Regions from separate parts of the Kineococcus rhizosphaerae genome, predicted to be linked through region 1. Evidence: predicted binding sites of a transcription regulator. Region 1 holds the regulator's gene; the other holds the start of a gene.

What was found. Region 1 encodes LexA, which represses DNA repair genes until DNA is damaged. Its sites were predicted from a motif close to TCGAACANNTGTTCGA; they were not measured.
Region 2: a site for LexA is predicted at 2,725-2,740, ahead of CLV37_RS08035 (glycoside hydrolase family 127 protein). Genes of this name have one in related genera too.

Annotation. Positions count from the first base shown of each region.
Region 1 is NZ_PVZF01000001.1:729,638-734,045, reverse strand. Features, by position in the region: gene CLV37_RS03565 (ATP-dependent DNA helicase) at 1-1,407, shown strand, start outside; gene CLV37_RS03560 (aspartate/glutamate racemase family protein) at 1,458-2,123, shown strand; gene lexA (transcriptional repressor LexA) at 2,120-2,860, opposite strand; gene CLV37_RS03550 (DUF2277 domain-containing protein) at 3,040-3,309, shown strand; gene CLV37_RS03545 (LysM peptidoglycan-binding domain-containing protein) at 3,488-3,943, shown strand; gene nrdR (transcriptional regulator NrdR) at 4,056-4,408, shown strand, end outside.
Region 2 is NZ_PVZF01000003.1:187,059-191,466, forward strand. Features, by position in the region: gene CLV37_RS08030 (ABC transporter substrate-binding protein) at 1-728, opposite strand, end outside; gene CLV37_RS08035 (glycoside hydrolase family 127 protein) at 753-2,684, opposite strand; gene CLV37_RS08040 (LacI family DNA-binding transcriptional regulator) at 2,820-3,815, shown strand; gene CLV37_RS08045 (VIT1/CCC1 transporter family protein) at 3,984-4,408, shown strand, end outside.

The DNA.
Region 1 (4,408 bases):
GCCGCGGAGTGCTTCTCCGAGCGCGTGCGCGCCCGCGCCCGGCAGGTCGACGTCGTGGTCACCAACCACGCCATGACGGCCATCGACGCCATGGAGAACAACGGGCAGCTGCTGCCCGAGCACGACGTCCTCGTCGTCGACGAGGCCCACGAGCTGGCCGACCGGGTGACGGCCGTGGCCACGGCCGAGCTGTCGGCCTCGGTCCTGCACGCGGCCTCGCGCCGCCTGCGCCGCTCGGCCGGCATCGTCTCCGACGCCCTCGACGACGCCGCGGTGGCCCTGGAGGCGGCTCTCGACGAGGCCCCGTCCGGCCGGCTCGACCGGTGGCCCGACGCCCTGGCCGACGCCGTCGTGGCGGTGCGCGACGCCTCCCGGCAGGCGCTGACCGACCTCAAGGACGCCAACGAGTCCGCCGGCAAGGAGGAGGACCCCGAGTCCCGCGGGGCCCGGCACCTGGCCAGGGCGGCGGTGCAGGAGGTCTTCTCGGTCGCCGACCGGCTGGCCGAGGACGTCGGCCGCGGGGCGCAGGACAGCTTCGACGTCGCCTGGGTGACGGCCGCCTTCGGGCCGGCCTCGCGCGCGCCCTCCCTGCACATCGCCCCCCTGTCCGTGGCGGGCCTGCTGCGCGAGAAGCTGTTCACCGAGCGCACCGTGGTGGCGACGTCCGCGACCCTGACCCTCGGGGGCTCGTTCGACCCGGTCGCGGGGGCCTTCGGCCTCAAGGGCGAGAAGGGCGCGAAGACGCCCTGGACCGGCCTCGACGTCGGTTCGCCCTTCGACTACCGCCGCCAGGGCATCCTCTACGTCGCCCGCCACCTGCCGCCGCCCGGTCGCGCCGGGTCCGACGACGCCGTCATGGACGAGCTCGCCGGCCTCGTGGAGGCCGCCGGGGGCCGCACGCTGGGCCTGTTCTCCTCGCGCCGGGCCGCCGAGCAGGCGGCCGAGGCCATGCGGGGGCGGTTGTCGACGCCCGTGCTGTGCCAGGGCGACGACCGGCTGCCCAAGCTCGTGCGCGACTTCACCGAGAACGCCTCGACGTCCTTGTTCGGGACGATGTCGCTGTGGCAGGGCGTCGACGTGCCGGGCGACAGCTGCACCCTGGTCGTCATCGACCGCATCCCCTTCCCCCGCCCGGACGACCCGCTCATGTCGGCGCGCTCGCGGGCCGTCGACGCGGCCGGCGGCAACGGGTTCACGACGGTCTCGGTGGCGCACGCGGCCGTCCGCCTGGCCCAGGGGGCGGGGCGGCTCATCCGGGCGACGGGGGACAGGGGCGTCGTCGCGGTGCTCGACTCGCGGCTGGCCACCGCGCGCTACGGCGGGTTCCTGCGCGAGTCGCTGCCGGACTTCTGGCCCACGACCTCGACCGGGACCGTGCAGGCCGCGCTGCGTCGGCTGGGTGGGTGATCTGCGTGACACCCGCTGGCAGCCGGGCACCTTCGTGGGATGCTCGGGACGTGGCCACCGTCGGCTTCCTGCACACCGCGCACGCGCACGTGCGCACCTTCCGCGACCTCCTGGGCGAACGCGACGACACCGTCGCCGACCGCCACCTGGTCGACGCCGGCCTGCTGGCCGCGGCGCGCGAACGGGGTCTCGAGGCGGTCAGGGGGGCGATCGGCGACCGGCTGCGCCGCCTCGCGGGCGAGGGGGCCGACGTCGTCGTCTGCACCTGCTCGACCATCGGGCCCACGGCCAAGGCCGTCGGCGCCGAGATGGGGCTGCGGGTCGTGCGGGTGGACCGCCCGATGGCCGAGGCCGCGGTCCTGGCGGGCCGGCGCATCGCCGTCGTGGCCTCCCTCGACGAGGCGGCCTCGACCCTGATGCCGCTGCTGCACGAGTGCGCCGACTCGACCGGGCGCGACGTGGAGTTCGTCGAGGTGCGCTGCACCGACACCTGGTCGGCCTTCGAGGCGGGGGACCTCCTGACCTACACGACCGGTGTGGCGGACGCGGTCCGGCGGGCGGTGCTGCCGCTGGACCCGCCGGTCGACGTCGTGGTGCTCGCGCAGGCCAGCATGGTCGACGCGGCGCCCTTGCTGCGCGACCTCAGCGTGCCCGTGCTGACCTCGCCGCGACTGGCGGTCGAGGCCGCGGTGGAGCTGGTGCAGCCGGTCCGCTAGAGCGAGCGCAGGACGGCGGTGACGCGGCCGAGCACGGTCGCCTCGTCGCCGTCGAGGGGCTCGAACAGGGGGTTGCGCGGCAGGAGCTTCACGTGACCGTCCTTGCGCTGCAGGACCTTCACGGTGGCCTCGCCGTCGATCATGGCGGCGACGACGTCACCGTTCTCGGCCGTCGGCTGCCGGCGCACCACGACCCAGTCGCCGTCGCAGATGGCCGCGTCGATCATCGACTCCCCGACCACGCGCAGCACGAAGTGCTCCCCGGCGCCGATCAGCTGCGCCGGCAGGGGGAAGACCTCCTCGACGAGCTGCTCGGCCAGGATCGGGCCGCCGGCGGCGATGCGACCGACGAGCGGGACGTAGGCCGGAGCCGGACGGCCCTCGGCGGGCGTGCCGTCGACGCCGGCGATGAGGCCCCAGCCGAACTGCGGGGAGGGGGAGACGACCTCGAGGGTGCGCGGGCGGCGCGGGTCCTTGCGCAGGAAGCCCATCTTCTCGAGGGTCTTGACCTGGTGGGCGACGCTGCTCGGGCTCGTCAGCCCCACGGCCTGGCCGATCTCGCGCATGCTCGGCGGGTAGCCGCGCTGCTCGACGCCCTCGCGGATCGCGGCCAGGACGCGACGCTGCCGGTTCGTCAGGCCGTCGCGCACCAGGGGCGGGTCGGGGAACTCGTGCACCGTGCCGAGCCGCTCGTCGGCGAGCTCTCCGTCGTCGGTCCCGTCGAGCACGTCGGCCACGTCCTTCTCCCCGTCCCGTCCTGCGCACACGATCTGCGGTCACTTGCTGCGGTCACGTCCACCGGGCCGACGCGTCGACCCGGTGCCGACACCGTAGTCAGCAGCGTCCCACCGATCAAACAGGTGTTCGAACACGCGGGTCGGCGTGTCGTGCGGGACGGCTGCCTAGGGTCGTCGGCATGTGCCGGAACATCCGCCAGCTGCACAACTTCGAGCCGCCCGCCACGACCGACGAGGTCCACGCCGCCGCGCTGCAGTACGTCCGCAAGGTCGCGGGCACGACGAGACCGTCGGCCCGCAACGCCGAGGCGTTCGACCGGGCCGTGGCCGAGGTGGCGCACGCGACGCGCCACCTGCTGGACGACCTCGTCACGACCGCCCCGCCGAAGGACCGGGAGGCCGAAGCGGTCAAGGCCCGGGAGCGGGCCGCCCGGCGCTACGCCCCCTGAGCGCCCCGCGAGGCCGTCCGCGCAGGTCAGGCCGTCTGTCGGAGGCCGGTGGCAGCGTCTGTCCCCGTCACCCCCCGATCCGGGGGTTGCGTCCCGCCGTTCGAACGGTGGTAGAACAGACACACCGCATCGAACACTCGTTCGATCCGCGGTGCCACCGAGATGGAGGTCCACGCTCGTGAGCACCACCGCCCTCGCCCCCGCCCTCGCCCCCGCGCTCGCCCCCCGCCCGACCCTCGCGCTCGAGCTGCCCCGGCAGCGCAGCGCGCGCCCGTGCGCCGCGCGGGCCGCCCGCCCGGCCCGTCCCGCGCGGGGTCGTCGCCGCCCCCTGCGCCTGACGCGCCGGGGCCGCCTGCTCCTCACCTGCACGGCCGCCTCGGCCCTGGCCGGTGCGGTGATCGTCGCGACCGGGGCCCTCTCCGGGGCCTCCGCGGGTGCCGGGGTCGGCCCCGGGCGGGCCCCGGCTCCCGCCGTGCACACCGTCCTGCCGGGCCAGACGCTGTCGACGATCGCGGAGGAGTGGGCGCCGTCGCAGGACTGGCGCGAGGTCGCCGACGAGATCGTCGCGCTGAACGCGCTGCCCTCGATGAGCCTGCAGGTCGGCCAGCGGCTGACCCTGCCGGACCGGGACTGACGTCGTGCCCGGCGCCGCCCGTGCACCGTGGCCGGTTGCCCGCTGCACCGCCCTGGACGTACGGTCGAGGCTGGACCAGAGCTGTCGTCCGGTCGCGGGGGAGGAAGTCGGGGTGCACTGCCCGTTCTGTCGGCACGAGGATTCGCGTGTCGTCGACTCGCGCACGACCGACGACGGGACCTCGATCCGTCGCCGGCGCCAGTGCCCGAACTGCTCCAAGCGCTTCACGACGGTCGAGACGGCCAGCCTGACCGTCCTGAAGCGCTCCGGTGCCCCCGAACCGTTCAGCCGCGCCAAGATCGCCTCGGGCGTGCGCAAGGCCTGCCAGGGACGCCCCGTCAGCGAGGACGACATCGCGCTGCTCGCCCACCGGGTCGAGGAGGCCGTCCGGGCCCAGGGGGCCGCCGAGATCGACGCCCACCAGGTGGGGCTCGCCACGCTGCCGTTCCTGCAGGAGCTCGACGA
Region 2 (4,408 bases), on a different contig from region 1:
ACGGCGTCGTTGTCCTTCATCGAGCCCCGCTGCGCGCCCACGTCGCCCACGACGTTCGGCATCTTCGCGGCCCAGATGTGCGGCTGGACGACGAACCCGAGGATGCCCGCGGCGTTGCCGTCGACGGACCAGCCGTAGGTCCCCTCCCCCAGCTCCCCGATCGCGCGGGCCGCCTCGAGCAGGCCGTCGAGGTCCTGCGTCTGCTCCACCGGGTCCAGCCCCGCCCGCTCGAACAGCTCGGTGTTGTAGAACAACGCCGAGTTGTCCGCGATGTAGGGCACGCCGTAGTGCCGGCCGTTCCGCGTCGCCAGGCCCAGCTGGCCGGGGTTGAGCTGTGCGGCGAAGTCGAGCTGCTGCACGAGCGGGGTGAGGTCGGTGAACGAGTCGCGGTAGATGAACAGCATCGAGTTGATGTCGTCGATGTCGACGATGTCCGGGACGTTCCCGCCCCGGATCGCCGTCGCCAGCTTCGTGACGTACTGACCGTCCAGGACGGGCGTGACCTCGACGGTCACGGCGTCCTGGGACGCGTTGAACGCGTCGACGACCTGCCGGACCCCGACGACCGTCGCCGCCCGGCACCACAGCCGCACGGTCCCGGTCGCGTCCTCGCCGAAACCGGCGGCACTCACGTCGGCCTCGGGCAGGGCGGACGCGCACCCCGGCAGCAGCGCTGCCAGGGCCGCGAGCCCGCCCAGCCCGAGGACGTCCCTGCGGTGGAGCTCCATCGCACCTCCTCGAACGTCGTGGGATCAGGCCCGGGGGAACCAGACCCGCATGGCTCCCAGTTCCCGGTTCGCCCAGGCGTAGTACGGGATCGCCGGGACGGTGAGGGTCTCGTCCGCGCCCTGCGGGGCCGGGTCGTCGCCGGCCGGCCGGTACAGCGGGCCGGTCGCGGCGGACAGGGCCGCGTGGACGGGCAGCTGCAGCACCGTGACCCCCTCGAGCAGGTCGGGACGGTGCTCGGGCTGCGCCCCGCGCAGTTCCGCGACGCGGACCCGCACGTCGTCGGCGACGAGGCCGCCCGGCAGGTCGGCCTGCTCGACGGCGTACACGAGCGGACCGCGTTCGACGACGACGCAGCCCCGGACCGCGTCGACGCGCGGGTCGGCCTCGACGACCCGGACGGTCATCGGCAGCACGAGCTCGACGACGTCGCCGACGGCGAACTCCCGCCGGACCCGCAGGTACTCCCCCGGCACGGCCTCGACGGCGGACCCGTTGACGGTGGCCATCGCACCCTCGGCCCAGGCGGGGACCCGCAGCGCGAGCTCGAACTCGCCCGGGGTCCGCGCGACCTGCACGCGGACCGTCCCGTCCCAGGGGTAGTCCGTCGTGACGTCCAGCGTGGCGCCGGCGCCGGAGACGGTCCCCGTCGTGAACTGGTGGACCTGCACCCCGTCGGTGCTGCTGGTCGCGACGTAGGCGTCGAGGGAGGACAGCGTCCGCATGATGTTCGGCGGGCAGCAGGCGCAGTCGAACCAGGGCCGGCGGCCGTGGGTGGCGCTGCGCTCCTCCTCGGGGAACGCGCCGTGCCGCAGCTGCAGGGCGTTGACGTAGAAGTACTCGGTGCCCGCCAGCGAGACGCCGGGCAGGAACGCGTTGTAGAGGGTGCGTTCGACGAGGTCGGCGTAGCGCGCGTCCCCCGTGGCCAGCAGCATCCGCCACGTCCACTGGACGCTGCCGATGGCCGCGCACGTCTCGGCGTAGGCCCGGTCGGGGCCGAGTTCGTAGTGGTCGCCGAACTGCTCCCAGTCCCAGCGCGACCCGATGCCGCCGGTGACGTAGGTCTTCGAGGCGAGCATCCCCTCCCACTGCCGGACGAGGGCGGCCAGGAGCTCGGCGTCGCCGGTCTCGGCGGCCACGTCGGCCGCGCCGGCCGTGAGGTAGACCGCCCGGACCGAGTGGCCCTCCGGCGACGTCTGCTCGCGGACGGGGACGCGGTCGGAGAAGTAGGTGGGTTCGGCGTCGTGCTTCGTCTGGATGATGCCGTGGCCGCGGGCGTCGACGAACCAGCGGGCCAGGTCGAGGTACTCGCGGGTGCCCGTCTCGCGGAACAGTTCCACCAGGCCCATCTCGACGACGGGGTGCCCGTCGACCTCCTCGGTCTTCCCCGCGCCGAAGGTGGCGACGAGGTGGTCGGCGAGCTTGACGGCCACGTCGAGCAGGCCCGTCTCGCCCGTGCTGCGGTGCACCGCGACGGCGGCCTGGAACAGGTGCCCGGCGCAGTAGTGCTCGTGGCTCCAGTGCAGGCCGGTGTAGCGCTCGCCCTTCCCGCGGACCTGCTGGACGGAGTCGAGGTACCCGTCGGGGGCCTGGGCGGCGGCGACGACGTCCGTGACCTCGCGGATCCAGCCGAGGACCTCGTCGTCGGCCTGCCGGCCGTACTCCCACCCGGCGGCCTCGAGCCACTTGTAGACGTCGGAGTCCATGAAGATCGGGCCCGTGACCTCGCCCTGCTCCTGGCCGGCGGCGATCCGCAGGTTGCGCAGGTTGCCCGCCGTCTCCAGCTTCTCGTAGCCGGTGCGGATGGCCTGGCGGCGGTTGGCCTGCATGCGCTCGAACCAGAAGCCCGAGGTGATCGTCGAGTCGCCGAGGGGGACCGGTCGCAGGGCGACCGCGGCGGCGGCCGTCGGGGCCGCGGGGGCGCTGGGCACGGTGGGGCCGGCGGTCGTGCTGGTCATGAGCTCTCCGTCGAGTCGTCAGGAAGCGGCCCGGAAACCCCGGAACACGTTTTCTGCAGCGAACCTAGAACGCGACCCGCACGCCGTCAAGGGCGCGGTACTCTGCTGCGACTCGGACGGACGGGAGGACAGCACGTGACGGAAAGCCTCGTTCCGGCGCGGATCGTGGACGTCGCCGCGCTCGCGGGCGTCTCGGCCGGCACCGCCTCCAAGGCCCTCAACGGGACCGGTCAGCTCCGGGCCGAGACGCGCGAACGCGTCCGCCGCGCGGCCGAGCAGCTCGGCTTCACCCCCGACGCGGTCGGCCGCGGCCTGTCCTCCGGGCGCAGCTACACCGTCGGCCTCATCACGACCGACAGCTTCGGCCGGTTCTCCATCCCGATCATGCTCGGCGCCGAGAACGCCCTCGGGGCCGGGGAGATGAGCGTCCTGCTGTGCGACAGCCGCGACGACCCGCTGCGCGAGCAGCACTACCTGCGCACCCTGCAGGCCCGGCGCGTCGACGGGATCATCGTCACGGGCCGCCGGACGGACCCCCGCCCGCCGCTCGCGGCGGGCGTCCCCGTCGTCTACGCGTTCACCCCCTCCCAGGACCCGCACGACACCTCCCTCGTCGCCGACCAGGCCGGCGGCGCCACGGCCGCGGTGCAGCACGTCCTCGACCTCGGCCGCCGCCGCGTCGCGCACGTCACCGGCCCCGCCGACCACCACGCGACGCAGGTCCGGCGCGGGGCCGTGGAACGCGCGGCCGGGGAAGCCCTCGTCGGCCCCGTGCTGCACGGGGACTGGAGCGAGCGCTGGGGCCGGCACGCGGCGGACCTGCTGCTGCGCCGGCACCCCGACGTGGACGCCGTCACCTGCGGCAGCGACCAGATCGCCCGCGGGATCTGCGACGGCCTGCGCGACGCCGGCCGGCGGGTCCCGGAGGACGTCGCCGTCGTGGGGTTCGACGACTGGGACGTCATCGCCCTGGCGTCCAGGCCTCCCCTGACCACCGTGAACCTCGGGCTCGAGGCGCTCGGGCGCCGGGCCGGGGAACTGCTGCTCGCGGCCGTCGCGGGCACCGCCTCCCCCGGGATGACGACGATGCCGACCCGGCTCGTGGTCCGGGAGTCGACCGTCCCCGCCTGACGCGCTCCCGGTCCTCGGGGCGCCGGGGTCGCGGCTCAGCCGGGGAGCTCACCGGCGCACCACGTGCGCCCGGTGCGCGGTGGTGCGACAGTTGACGCGGAATGCGTTGCGCGGCAACGTCGATGAAGGGTAGGCACACCTTGCTGCCCCGGGATCGAAGGGGTAGTCGTGGTCGAAGTGCACCCGAGCGAGCCGGCGCTGCACCAGGGGGCGGTCAGCGGTCGCCTGAACTGGATGCGGGCCGCGGTGCTGGGAGCGAACGACGGGATCGTCTCGGTCGCCGGCCTGGTCGTCGGGGTGGCCGGGGCCACCACCGACCGCCCCGTGCTGCTGACGGCAGGGACCGCGGGACTGGTGGCCGGGGCGCTGTCGATGGCCGCCGGGGAGTTCGTCTCGGTCTCCACCCAGCGCGACACCCAGCGGGCCCTGCTGGAGACCGAACGCCGCGAACTGGAGGAGACGCCGGCCGAGGAGCTGGAGGAACTCGCCCAGATCTACGTCGGCAAGGGCCTGTCGGACGAGCTGGCCCACCAGGTGGCGGTCGAGCTGAGCGCGAAGGACCCGTTGCGCGCCCACGCCGAGGCCGAGCTGGG